One region of the Fictibacillus sp. EA-CB0309 genome, then DNA from elsewhere that is predicted to be linked to it. Evidence: riboswitches for the same ligand, from Rfam matches in the RefSeq annotation. Region 1 holds a riboswitch; each other region holds the start of a gene.
The links. Region 1 has a riboswitch for S-adenosylmethionine ahead of ACEWFH_RS11330 (YezD family protein). Riboswitches for the same ligand answer to the same signal wherever they lie in the genome.

Region 1 (4,285 bases):
AGAAACTTCTGAGATTCTGCGAATGTTTTCCGTTCTATCTTCATCTGAAAACGATAGGTCACGGTTTAATCCATTTCGGATGTTGTCTCCATCCAGTACATAGTTACGAATGTTTCGCTCGTACAGTTCTTTTGCGAGTGCATTCGCAATGGTTGACTTGCCTGAACCTGAGAGACCGGTAAACCAAAGTACAAAACTAGAATGGTTATTTTGCCTTTGCCTGTCTGCTTTCGTAATCGAGCTATCGTGCCAAATTATATTGTGAGGTTTGCTCATTTGAATCTCCTTTTCGGTGATTTTCTTCATGTTTTCTTAGCCCATTTATTAAGACTTCTACTACTTCTTTACGGCTAAATGTGCTAGGCGGCAAATCACCATTACGAAGCAGCTCTCGTACCTTTGTTCCAGATAGAATCACATGATCTTCACTTGTGTGAGGACACGTTTTTGAAGAGGCCATTGCTTCACATTTTTTACAGAAAAAGCTATGTTCAAAGAAAAGTGTCGTTATGCCGATCTCATCTGCTGTAAACTGTGAAAAGATTTCTTGTGCTTCATATGTCCCGTAATAATTTCCGACGCCTGCATGATCACGGCCTACAATAAAATGTGTACAGCCATAATTTTTTCTAACGAGAGCGTGAAAAATCGCTTCACGTGGACCTGCATAGCGCATTGCGGCTGGAAAAACAGCTAGGAAGACACGGTCACTTGGATAATAATTCTGTAAAAGGACATGATAGCTTTCCATACGAACATCAGCTGGTATATCATCTGATTTCGTTTCACCGACGAGCGGATTTAAGAAGAGGCCATCCACCGTTTCAAGCGCTGTTTTTTGGATATATTCATGTGCACGGTGAACTGGATTTCTCGTTTGAAAGCCTACTACTGTTTTCCATCCCAAATCACTAAACGTCTTTCTCGTTTCACTAGGATCGAGATGATAGGCTTTGAATTCCTTTTTCAGAGGACGTTTAACGAGCGTGATGTCTCCGCCTACGTATACAGAAGGACGCTCTAGCAATTTCTTTACACCAGGGTGATCGTTATCAGTAGTTTTGTAGACTTTCTCTGCCTCTATTTGCTTAATAGGAGTATAGATATCTCCAACCTGCAGGATTCCGTAAGTTTCTCCTTCGTACGTTAACCGAACTTCTTCACCTGCCCTTAGTCCTTCAGCTGTTTCACGATTCACCGGTAACGTGATCGGAAGACTCCAAACTGTTCCATCACTTAGCCTGATGTCATGAACAACAGATTGATAGTCTTCTTGATTTAAAAATCCTGTTAAAGGGCTATATGCTCCTATAGCTATTAATTCAAGGTCGCTAAGTGCTGTCGCATCGAGAGTGATTTCTTTTTGTATGTGGTGATAAGGTGTCTCTGGCTGATAACGGCTGATTAATTTTCCTCCGTGGGGCTGAATTGTACTCATTACGTTTCTCTCCTCCTAAATTTCTCTTTATTGGCTTTCATTTTGATGAAGGCCACATTCTAGTTTCCTAAACCAGACCAACGTCCAGAACGAAGGTCATCTGCGTTTAGTGCAGCCTGTGTACATGGCTCACAACCTATACTGGGATAGCCATTATCGTGAAGTTTGTTGTACGGCAAATTATTTTTGTGTGCGTAACGCCAAATGTCTTTCCAAGTCCAGTGAATAAGCGGGCAAATCTTAATGCTTTTAAATCGCCCATCCCGATTAACAAATTGTGTGTTTTGGCGGGTAGGTGATTGTTCACGGCGGAGGCCAGAAAGCCAGGCTGTTACTCCGTTCAGTTCTTCTTCTAAAGGGATCACTTTTCTAATGTTGCAGCATTGATTCGGATTCAATTTCCAAAGCTCTTCACCGTACTTACTCACCTGTTCTTCAAGAGATAAAGCGGGAGTCTTTAACTTGATCTGAAGAGATGGATATCTTTTCTTCGCTGCTTCAATAACTTCATACGTTTCTTGAAAATGCAGATGCGTATCAAGAAAAACAATTTGAGCATCAGGCTTTATTTGATGAACAAGATCAACAAGGACGCTTCCTTCAATTCCGAAGCTGCACGCGTAAACCAAATCATCTTCATATGTTTCATAAGCCCACTTCAAAACATGCAGTGCACCTTTTGTAGGGTTATCACTGTTAAATTCACGGGTTTTGTTGTCCCATGTTTCGTACGTTAGCAATTTGTTACCTCCTTCTTGCCATTAAAAAAGCGGCTTTAACGTTTTTAGGACACTGCCCATTCGTTAAAACCGCCTCTAGTTTTCTAGTCAGCGAGCTATTTAATTCTTACCTTCTCGTTTTTTCGAGCTGAATTACTTTTCCATCTTGTACGATTAATGTGATTGATCCAAATTTGATACTGCTCAGCATTTTTTCAAGCTGAGGAAGAAAATCGTTTGCACTATTTTCGTTCGCCACTCCACTGCCTCCCTTTTTAAGTCAAATATCTCTTATAAAAACAAAAAAACCTTCCCATTTCGGAAAGATAGTGGAGGTAAACGTATTACCTTATCTTCCAAAATGTAAAAACATTCTGCTGGAGTTAGCACCTTACGATTGCAGGTTGCCGGGTTTCATCGGGCCAGATCCCTTCACCACTCTTGATAAGAGTTTAATTTTTAAAAATCATATCACATCTGAAGCGGATATCAAGACCTATTTTTTAATTTTTCTTTTTTTACAAAATATTTAAACAAACAGTTGACATTTTGTCTTTTTGGAACATATAGTAATAACTAAAATTTCATCCGCATCGCTGATCGGAAAACCGAAGGCTCTTAACATCACTTGTTAAGGGCCTTTTTATTTTGAGGAGGAAAAGTATGAAAAAGTTAATTGTTCTAGCTCTTATCGGACTTGTTGCACAATTGATCGACGGTTCACTTGGAATGGCATATGGAGTAACTTCCACTTCATTGCTCTTAGTAGCGGGTATAGCCCCAGCGGCTGCATCAGCTTCTGTCCACTTAGCAGAAGTCGTAACGACCGCTGCCTCAGGAATATCTCACATTAAGTTTGGAAATGTTGATCGTCAGGTTGTTCTTCGTTTAATACTACCAGGTTCCATTGGTGCTTTTGTTGGAGCTTGTTTTTTAAGCAGTCTTCCTGGAGATGTAGTAAAGCCCTATATTTCAATCTTTCTTATTTTGCTAGGTGTCTATATTCTGTATCGTTTTCTTTTTAAGCTTGGTGAAAAACGGGCAGCTACTAGCAAGCCTTTTACAAAAAAACAACTATTGCCGCTTGGTTTGTTAGCTGGATTTTTAGATGCAACGGGTGGCGGCGGATGGGGTCCTGTCACGACTCCTGTCTTAATGGCAAAGCAAGATATGAAAACAAGAAAAGTGATTGGATCAGTCGATACAAGTGAATTTGCTGTAGCTGTGTCAGCTTCTATCGGTTTCTTTATCTCACTCGGGTGGGAACAAGTCGAATGGCTTTGGGTAGGTGCGCTCATGGCCGGCGGAGTGATCGCTGCTCCAATCGCAGCTTGGCTTGTCCGCTTGATCCCCTCACATATCTTAGGAGTTCTAGTGGGAGGATTAATCATCATCACCAATATTCGAACACTCCTTCTTACTGTTGGACTGTCTTCCGATACGATGTTCTCAATCTACTTTGTTCTTGCAGCCTTTTGGGCTGTTGGCGTAATCTATGCTGTAAAAAGCAACCCCAAAAATAAAAATACGAAATTTTTAAAAAATTCTGTTGACTATTGATTATGAGCTATGTATTATAAATCTTAATTCAATATTCAAATCTTCTTATCCAGAGAGGCGGAGGGACTGACCCTATGAAGCCCGGCAACCAGCGTACACGCATGGTGCTAATTTCAGCAGAACATTAACGTTCTGAAAGATGAGACTTCGATCGTGTGAAATCATCGGGACCTCTTCTTTTGGAAGAGGTCTTTTTTGTTGGATAAGTTGAATCTGAATTCAAATTGGATGCCCAAAAAATTAAAAAATGTTGAGGAGAGATTTGAAAATGAGCGAACAAGCAAAAAACGAAGAAAGACAATTTGGATTTGAGACAATTTCACTGCATGAAGGACAAAAAGTAGATCCGACAACTGGAGCGCGAGCAGTACCGATTTACCAAACTACTTCTTATCAGTTCAACTCTACGGAACATGCTGCTAACTTATTTGCGTTAAAAGAATTCGGGAACATCTACACGCGTTTAATGAATCCGACGCAAGACGCGTTTGAGCAGACAATCGCTAAATTAGAAGGCGGTGTTGGTGCCCTTGCCCTTGCTTCTGGTCAGGCTGCAATCACAAATGCC
Region 2 (4,285 bases), 1.3 Mb from region 1:
TACGATAGCAAGTGTCTTAGGGCGCTGAATTTCTTGACCGTTTTCTACCGCTTTATAAAGTGATGATTGCAATGCCCAGCGAATGACCCCTTCATCATTAATCGTGATCTCTGTTTTGTCAGAACCGATGCCCGTTGCGACTTGAATGGCGCGATCAAGATCATTCGTTAGATCTTTCACCGATTCAAGTCCGATCGATAAGCGAATGAGTTCTTCTGTTACGCCTGTTGCAAGCAACTCTTCACCGCTTAGCTGCTGGTGTGTTGTTGAAGCCGGATGGATAATTAATGATTTTGCATCTCCCACGTTTGCAACATGTGACCAAAGTGAGATGTTGTTGATTACTTTGCGTCCGGCATCGCGTCCGCCTTTGATTCCAAAGTTTACGATCGACCCGAAGCCGTTGCTTAAGTACTTTTTTGCCAGTTCATGACTTCGGTGAGATGTTAACCCCGGATAGGACACCCAATCGACTGCTGGATGTTTTTCAAGATAGTCAGCAACTTCCTGCGCATTTTTTGTATGTTTTTCTACTCTTAAGTGCAAAGTCTCTAAACCTTGTAAAAGAAGGAACGCATTATGCGGGCTTAAGCAAGCTCCAAAATCTCGTAATAGCTGTACGCGCAGTTTCGTTGCAAATGCCAATGTTCCAAAATCATTTGCATATCGGAGTCCGTTATAGCTTCTGTCAGGCTCCGTGAATCCCGGATACTTTTCTGAGTTCCAATTAAAACGTCCTCCGTCAACCACCACTCCACCGATTGCCGTTCCGTGTCCGCCGATCCATTTTGTAGCTGAATGGATGACGATATCCGCTCCCCAGCTTAAGGGCTTTGTTACATATGGTGTTGCGAAAGTGTTATCAATTAGAAGCGGCACTCCGTTTTCATGTGCGATGTCCGCTACTGCTTCAATATCTAGTACATTCAGGCTCGGGTTTCCGATTGTTTCAGCGAAAAAAGCTTTCGTGTTTGGTGTAACCGCCTTTCTAAAATTCTCTGGATCCTCAGCGTCAACGAATTTTACGTTGATTCCGTATTTCGGAAGAGTAGTAGAAAATAAGTTGTATGTTCCGCCATACAGATTTGTAGCAGCAACGATCTCATCACCAGCATGTGCGATATTCAGAATGGCAAGTGCGATAGCTGACATGCCTGATGAAGTAGCTACCGCTGCTACACCGTCTTCTAGGAGGGCTACTCTTTTTCAAACACATCTACTGTCGGGTTTCCAATTCGGCTGTAAATGTTGCCTGGCTCATCGAGTGCGAATAAACTTTGTGCGTGATCGGTATCTGAAAAAACATATGAAGTAGTTTGATAGACTGGCACCGCTCGCGATCCAGTCGTCGGATCAGGCGCTTGCCCTCCGTGTAAAAGCAATGTTTCAATATCGTATCCGTCAAAAGATTTAGTCATGTTAACCTCTCCTTGTTTTTGTAAAATTAAGTTGGTAAAACGTATAGGAAAACTAGGGATAAAGATTAGAACTCTTCCCTTGTTTCGTATGCAATTTTTAAAATGAAAATGGATTGCGGTGTGAAGTTTTATGTTGAAGAAAAATAAGGGGAAAAAGAAAAACCCCTTCCTAAGAAGAGGGTTTTGGTCCTCCTCTTATCTTTCAGATCAAAAACGATCTGTAGGAATTGGCACCTTTCCAAACCAAATGTGGTTTGTTGGTTGCCGGGCTTCATCGGGCCTAGTCCCTCCGCCTCTCTGGATAAGAGATAATTAAATTATGTTTAACACATTACCGTGCTGATGTTTGTTTTGTTCTTGAATAGGATTATAGAGTATTACGTTTTAAAAAGTCAACCGTTTTTTGAAAAATCATAAAAGTAATACAAAAGACTTAGCGGCTTAGTGTTCAACTGTCAGCTTTGAATTAAGATTATGCCCATGCTATGCAGCTTATGCCAATTTCGTTCCACTTTTTTCATCTGTCCATTTAAATCCATCTATTTTTTCACTAGTACTGGTATTCGGTTGGCGATCGCATCTTTTTCTCCGTACCTAATTTTCTGTTCAGCCGTTAATTCACCAGACTGCAGCAGATCCCAGTGCGATGCAGCTAAACTTGTTAGCTGAATAAACTCTTCTTGTTTCACACGCTGTTTTACGATGAGATCTCCATTAGAATATCCTTCTAAAAACCCATCTGCCATCCTATGCAATCTGTCTTCAAAACGATCAAACTCATGTTTGGCATAGCGCGGTGTATTAAAAAACGTCGGGAACAGTGTTCGGTAGTTATTTAGAAAGTTGCCTGCTAATGAATCCCCGCTATATAGAATCGGCACTGGATCGATCAGACTTACTCTGCCGTCTATGTGAAGCAATATATTTTCAGGTGATGTATCTTGGTTTGTAAATGTAATGGTTTGCTCATCAATCTCTCTGTTCTTTAAGCAATCTTGAAGATAAACTAGAGCTGTTGGACGTATGGAACCATCATAAGAATCTATAAATCTATTAAAATCATTCACATATTCATCGTTCTCTTCTTTCATAAACTCAGAAACATCTGACTGCAGTTTCCCCTCAATCGTTTTGCCGTTCCATGATAGATAACCAAACCCTTTTAAACCATGTTGAACAGCATTCAAATTTCTGAAGAACTCACCTAATTCCGCGCCTACTTGAAACGCTTCTACAACCGTAAAGTTATCTAGTTTGATTGCCTTTCCTCCATATGACTCAACTGTAAACGTTTTGTCTTTTTCTACATGGTAATTGAAGAATTCTGGACAGATTCCTGGTTTAACTGAGTTAGCCAGTTTGTAGTAAGCTTTTGTTCCAGCATACTCTGCGTAAGAAGCCGCTTCATCAAACTCAATTTTTCTGCCATATGCTTCCGCTTTAGGAAATCGAACGACTACTGGGTCACCTGTACGCAACTGAATGAGATAAGCATAATGCCAAGCCCCTTCGCCTAAGTATTGGAATTGCGTTGGATCTTTAAGCTCTCCCAGTCCGCTTTTTTGCAGAGCATAGTCAATTAAGTCAAATGTCTCTTTCATAAGATGTTCCTCTTTCTATTCTGAAAAATACGTTTTATGAAACACATATTCGGTATCTGTCGAAAAGAATCCTTTTTTCTATTGAAAATTTGTAGGTCTGAAGTCACAGGGAGATGAATGAGGGGCAAGGTACAGAGGTTTGAATTTGAGGGGTTAAGGCGCTCGTATTTTTCATATGGCGCTCGTCCAGCGTGCTTTGACAGCCGCTGGACGAGCTATATTTCCATAAAATCCTTCTTATAGGACCATTGAAAGTCGTTTCTTGATTAATCTACGTATGTTACGATCTCTTCTACTGCTTTTCGTGCCAATTTTTTGGGCTGATCTTGTGGGTGACCTAGTGAAATGACCATATTAATCTGCTTCTCAGATGAAATATCCAAATACTCGCGAATCGCATCTTGAGCTAATAACACAGGACCTGTCATCGGACAAGAACCAAGACCGCGCGCATGTGCGGCTAGCATTAAGTTTTGGATCGCTAGACAGCTGCTCTTAATCCCTTCTTCTTCCCAAACTGATTCTTCCGCAAGCTCGATCGGGTCAAAGATTTTTTCACGGAATTTCGATTCGTAAGGAGTAGCTAAACAGATGATTAACACAGGAGCTCCTGAGAATGCAGTGGCATATGGACCGAACGAACGAGTCAGCAATTTCGCTTCCTTCGTCTTGCCGTTCCCTTCCGCTCTGGCTGCCAGCTTATGAATAGCATCCCACGTCATCTCTTCAATTTTTTTCACTTTATCTTTGTTGCGAATTACGATAAATTCCCATGTTTGTGAGTTTGTATCACTCGGCGCATAGCGAGCGCAATCCATGATCTCATAAATATCTTCTTGAGCTACTGATTCATCCGTAAACTTGCGAACACTTCTTCTTCCATGCACGATTTCTTTAAAATCCTCGTATTTCATGATTGTCTCCTCTGACTCAATGAATGGTATTAACTCCTTGTATTATACAAAAGATTGGAACTCTCTTCAAAACACATAAAAAAACAGCGCTCTATTTTACACTGTTTTCTGTATCCATCTCTTTTTTCGTTTTTATTCTTAAACCAATCAGTGTAAGAGAGATTCCCAATATAATACTGACAATAGTAATTGGAAAGATATTTAGACTCTCTCTTTGGGCATTTAATTTCCCGACGTACGCTTCGAGCAAATATGTACTGATCAGAACAATTATTCCAGCTGTAATCAAACCTGCTTTTACATATGGTTTCATTGTAAAACCACCTTTTCCCTTTTACATTTAGCTTATTCT
Region 3 (4,285 bases), 1.7 Mb from region 1:
TCGCTAAGGTAACCGTGCTTCCAGGCTTTATTTCATCTAATGATTTGTATTTCTTTGAGTAAATGCCGATCGGTGCAGTGGGCACTGTAATCACAGAAGCGAGTTTCATATTATTCTCTGCTCCAAATGCGTCCATATAAACTTTATGCTGAAAAAGGTTTGCGTCCAATGATCCGCTTTTCAATGAAATATTTGGTTGTACATAATCATTGAATTCTTTTACTTCAACGGTGTATCCCTTTTTCTCAAGATAAGGTTTTACCCCTTTTTCAAGCATGTCACTGTATGGAACGGTGGCACCTAATGTAATTTCCTTTTTTCATCTTCTCCTGATGCACCACAACCCGTTAGCAGTACGCTAATCAAGATCGCTACAATTAAAATTAATGGATATCTCTTCAATTTGTCTCTCTCCCCACTCTTCTAATTATTTACTTTCCGCAGAAGCTCGTCTGAATTTTGCCGCCGGATGGTCTTTTGGCAATAGAGGCTCCCCTTGAGAAAATAATTTTTCTCGGAGCGTACCTTTTTTGTAATCTTTTTGTAAAGTCCTCTCTCTTGAAGAACGGGTACAACCAACTCCACAAAAGATTCTAAATCGCCTGGTGTTACAAGATGATTTAGGTTGAACCCATCCACTCCAGACTCTTCAAACTGCGCTTGGATGCCATCTGCTACTTCTTCTGGGTTGCCGACGATAAAACTTCCTCTGTCCGGTGACTCAAAACGATTTAAGACTTCTCCTACCGTGAGCGGTTTAGGCGCATCGGTTGTAAGCATAGCTGCTTTATAATGTCCGCCTTCTGTTGATTTGTTGTATCCAAAAGGAAGGTCAGGATCTAACCCTTCATATTCAGCAATATCATAGCCGCTTGCGCCGTATTGTGCTTTTGCAGCATCGGCACTCCAAACGCTTGCATATGCTTTAAACTTTTCTTCTGCTTCCTCAGTTGTTACTCCGACCACCACGTTTAAGAATGAAAAGATTTTGATGTTTTCTGGGTTCCGTCCATGTTTTTTGCCCGCTCTCGGATGTCGTCCGCATAATAGCGGATTCTTTGTGGTGTAGGGCCGCCTACGAAGATGCACTCTGCATGCTTTGCTGCGAAATCTCGCCCCCGCTCTGATGTTCCTGCTTGATAGATGACTGGCGTTCTTTGCAGTGATGGTTCGCTTAAATGCGGTCCTTCAACTTTGAAATATTGTCCTTCGTGATTGATCTCATGAACTTTCTCAGGATCAACAAGCGTATTGGTTTCATGGTCCTCAATAAAAGCATCATCTTCCCAGCTGTTTTCCCAAAGCTTGTATGACACCTCTAAATATTCATCAGCGATGTTGTACCTCTCATCATGTTTGATCATATTCTCCAAACCAAAATTCCTCGCAGCATTCGGTAAGTAAGACGTGACCACATTCCAAGCAATCCGGCCTTTTGTTAAGTGATCAAGAGTAGAAAAGCGTCTCGCGTTGCCAAAAGGCTGTTCATACGTAGTACTAACCGTAACCGCAAAAGATAGATTTTCTGTAACACTCGCCATTGCAGATATAAGAAGCGCTGGATCATTCAGCGGCACTTGCAGTCCATCACGGACCGAAGGATGCTTGCTTTTTTATACACGTCATATATGCCAAGTACATCTGCAAAAAACACAGCATCAAACTTTCCTTTCTCTAGAAGTTTTGCGTATTCAATCCAATAATCCAGATCCTTATAGTTTCTATGTCTCTTGTTCTCCGGGTGCTTCCAAAGGCCATGAGAATTATGCATAGCACTTGTCATCTCAAACGCGTTAAACAATATTTCTTTACTCAAAATTGTTTCCTCCGTTACATAGAATTTTTTTGTACCCATCCCAAGAGAAAATAAAAAAACCTCTTCAAAATTAAGAAGAGGTTTAAAAATACGTGAAATAAACATACGTATAGGTCTCCTCTTATCTTTCAAGCCATTGCGCTTGCTGGAATTGGCACAGTACTAAAAATAGTTGTTGCCGAGGCTTCAAAGGGCCAGTCCCTCCACCTCTCTCGATAAGAAATCGATGATATTCAATTTAGTAACGAAATATACAGGAATACAAATAGCCTGTCAATGGAATTTAGAGAAATAAAATAATTTTCTTAACAATCAGTTTTTAGTTGACAGCGGTTTGCTTTATCCTCTATAGTGGTGACTAATAATTAAATATTGTATCTTATCAAGAGTCAGGGAGGAACTGGTCCTACGATCCTGCAGCAACCGCTTTTATTAAAAGAAAGGTGCTAATTCCAGCAGATGTTTTTGAATGTCTGATAGATGAGAGAGCGTGTTAGCACATGGAATCTACGTCCTCTTTCGTCTTTGAAAGAGGGCTTTTTTGTTTGTTTATCCTTTGCAGTCTTTGTGGGCGGTTGGTTTCCGTTTCAGGTTGCTTCGCTTTCCGCGGGGCGTGCGGTGAGCCACTTCGCGCTTCGCACCGGTAAGTGTCTCACCTGCCCACTCGTCCCGCAGGAGTCTCGCACCTTACACTCCAACCAACAAGACAATGAAGTTTTTAAGAACCATCCAGACATAAACAACTTACTGAAAAAACTATAGGAGGGAACCATGAGCATACCTTTGAGAAAAACCATCCAAAAAGATAGTTTTGAAGAAGCGATAAATACCGCACTAGCACTAAAAGAAGTTTTCAAGAAACGGGCAGAATTTGTAGATCGAGAAGGCGTTTTTCCTTATGAAAACTTTCAAGATCTTAAGAAACATGACTTTCTTTCTCTTACCATTCCACAAGAATATGGTGGTAAAGGGTTAAATCTAGTTGAATTCTTAACTATACAAGAGCACTTAGCTGAGGGAGATGCACCTACTGCCCTTTCTCTTGGGTGGCATTTGGGTACTCTTTTAGAGGCGGCAGAAAATCGTCATTGGAATGGAAACGCGTTCGCTGATCTTAGCCGGAAAATTGTTGAACAAAAAGCACTCATTAATTTGGCACAAACAGAGCGTGCGACAGGAAGTCCGTCTCGAGGGGGTATTCCTACTACAACAGCAGTTAAGAAAGCAGACGGATGGCTGATAAACGGAAGCAAAGCTTTTACTTCTATGGCAGAAGCCCTTGATTTCTCGGTCATTACTGCTACCATTTCTGAAACCAACCATAAAGGATTTTTCTTAGTGAATCATCGGGAAAAAGGGGTTTTTGTAAAAGAAACATGGGACAGCATCTCTATGAGAGGAACAAAAAGTGATGATCTCCTTTTAAAAGACGTTTATGTACCCGAGGAAAATCTTCTTGTCATAGAAGACGGGAAGAACATTATTCCTAAAGGCTGGTATCTTCAAGTTCCTGCTGTATACCTAGGCATCGCAAGAGGAGCGCGGAATTACGCGATTGAATTTGCATCAGAGTATAGCCCTAACACCTTATCAGGACCTATCTCAGAAGTACCAGAAGTGAGAAGAAAGATTGGCAAGATAGAACTTGAGTTATTTCAAGCAAGAACGATCCTTCACGCCGTTGCTGAAAAATGGGTAAACCACCCTGAACAACGTCATAATCTAGGTACCGAACTCGCTGCTGTTAAGCACTCTGTAACAAACAGCGCAAATAGAGTTGTTGATCTCGCGATGAGAATCGTTGGTGCTAGAAGTCTTTCTGTGCAAAATCCGCTTCAGCGGCACTTCCGAGATGTAAGAGCCGGTCTTCATAATCCGCCAACAGATGATGCCATCGTCTATTCGTTAGCGGATGCAGCGCTTAAATAAAAGAAGTCAACTGACAGATTCATGATAAACTCAATATTTTTTTGTATGATGAGTTTTAGATCACCATAGGTTATTATGGATACAATATATTTCCATATTAATCAATTCACAAAAGGTGGTTTACTCATGAGGGCGCTTCTTCAATTCACTTATTTACAAGCACTTTCTTGCATCTTTCCAGTCATCATCTTTGGTGCGTTAGCTCTTTCAAAATTCGTCAGCATTCCGTTCATCCCTCGATACGATTTCATACTCCTTCTTTGTCTCTTAACACAGGTTGCGATGATCGTAACGAAACTTGAAACGATAGATGAATTAAAAGTCATCTGTGTCTTTCACTTAATCGGTCTGGCTCTAGAATTATTTAAAGTTCATATGGGGTCTTGGAGCTATCCTGAAGAGGCATATTCTAAAATTTACGGAGTACCTCTTTACAGCGGTTTTATGTATGCTAGTGTTGCAAGCTATATTTGTCAGAGCTGGCGGAGGTTAGATCTTCAGATTAAGGGTTGGCCGAATCCTCTCTTTTCTTTTGGAATT

Region 2: another riboswitch for S-adenosylmethionine. It lies ahead of ACEWFH_RS18665 (PLP-dependent aspartate aminotransferase family protein); the one in region 1 lies ahead of ACEWFH_RS11330 (YezD family protein).
Region 3: another riboswitch for S-adenosylmethionine. It lies ahead of ACEWFH_RS02105 (acyl-CoA dehydrogenase family protein); the one in region 1 lies ahead of ACEWFH_RS11330 (YezD family protein).

The regions. Positions count from the first base shown of each region.
Region 1 covers NZ_CP169271.1:2,016,140-2,020,424, reverse strand. The annotation lists gene cysC (adenylyl-sulfate kinase) at 1-276, opposite strand, end outside; gene sat (sulfate adenylyltransferase) at 242-1,438, opposite strand; partial or broken gene ACEWFH_RS11335 (phosphoadenylyl-sulfate reductase) at 1,466-2,178, opposite strand; partial or broken gene ACEWFH_RS11330 (YezD family protein) at 2,274-2,416, opposite strand; SAM riboswitch class I at 2,504-2,608, opposite strand; gene ACEWFH_RS11325 (sulfite exporter TauE/SafE family protein) at 2,821-3,717, shown strand; SAM riboswitch class I at 3,760-3,863, shown strand; gene ACEWFH_RS11320 (homocysteine synthase) at 3,986-4,285, shown strand, end outside.
Region 2 covers NZ_CP169271.1:3,332,214-3,336,498, forward strand. The annotation lists partial or broken gene ACEWFH_RS18665 (PLP-dependent aspartate aminotransferase family protein) at 1-1,418, opposite strand, end outside; SAM riboswitch class I at 1,611-1,726, opposite strand; gene ACEWFH_RS18670 (hypothetical protein) at 1,958-3,019, opposite strand; gene ACEWFH_RS18675 (nitroreductase family protein) at 3,286-3,933, opposite strand; gene ACEWFH_RS18680 (hypothetical protein) at 4,025-4,246, opposite strand.
Region 3 covers NZ_CP169271.1:347,192-351,476, reverse strand. The annotation lists gene ACEWFH_RS02115 (MetQ/NlpA family ABC transporter substrate-binding protein) at 1-277, opposite strand, end outside; partial or broken gene ACEWFH_RS02110 (LLM class flavin-dependent oxidoreductase) at 428-1,855, opposite strand; SAM riboswitch class I at 1,935-2,038, opposite strand; SAM riboswitch class I at 2,193-2,303, shown strand; gene ACEWFH_RS02105 (acyl-CoA dehydrogenase family protein) at 2,588-3,745, shown strand; gene ACEWFH_RS02100 (DUF817 domain-containing protein) at 3,872-4,285, shown strand, end outside.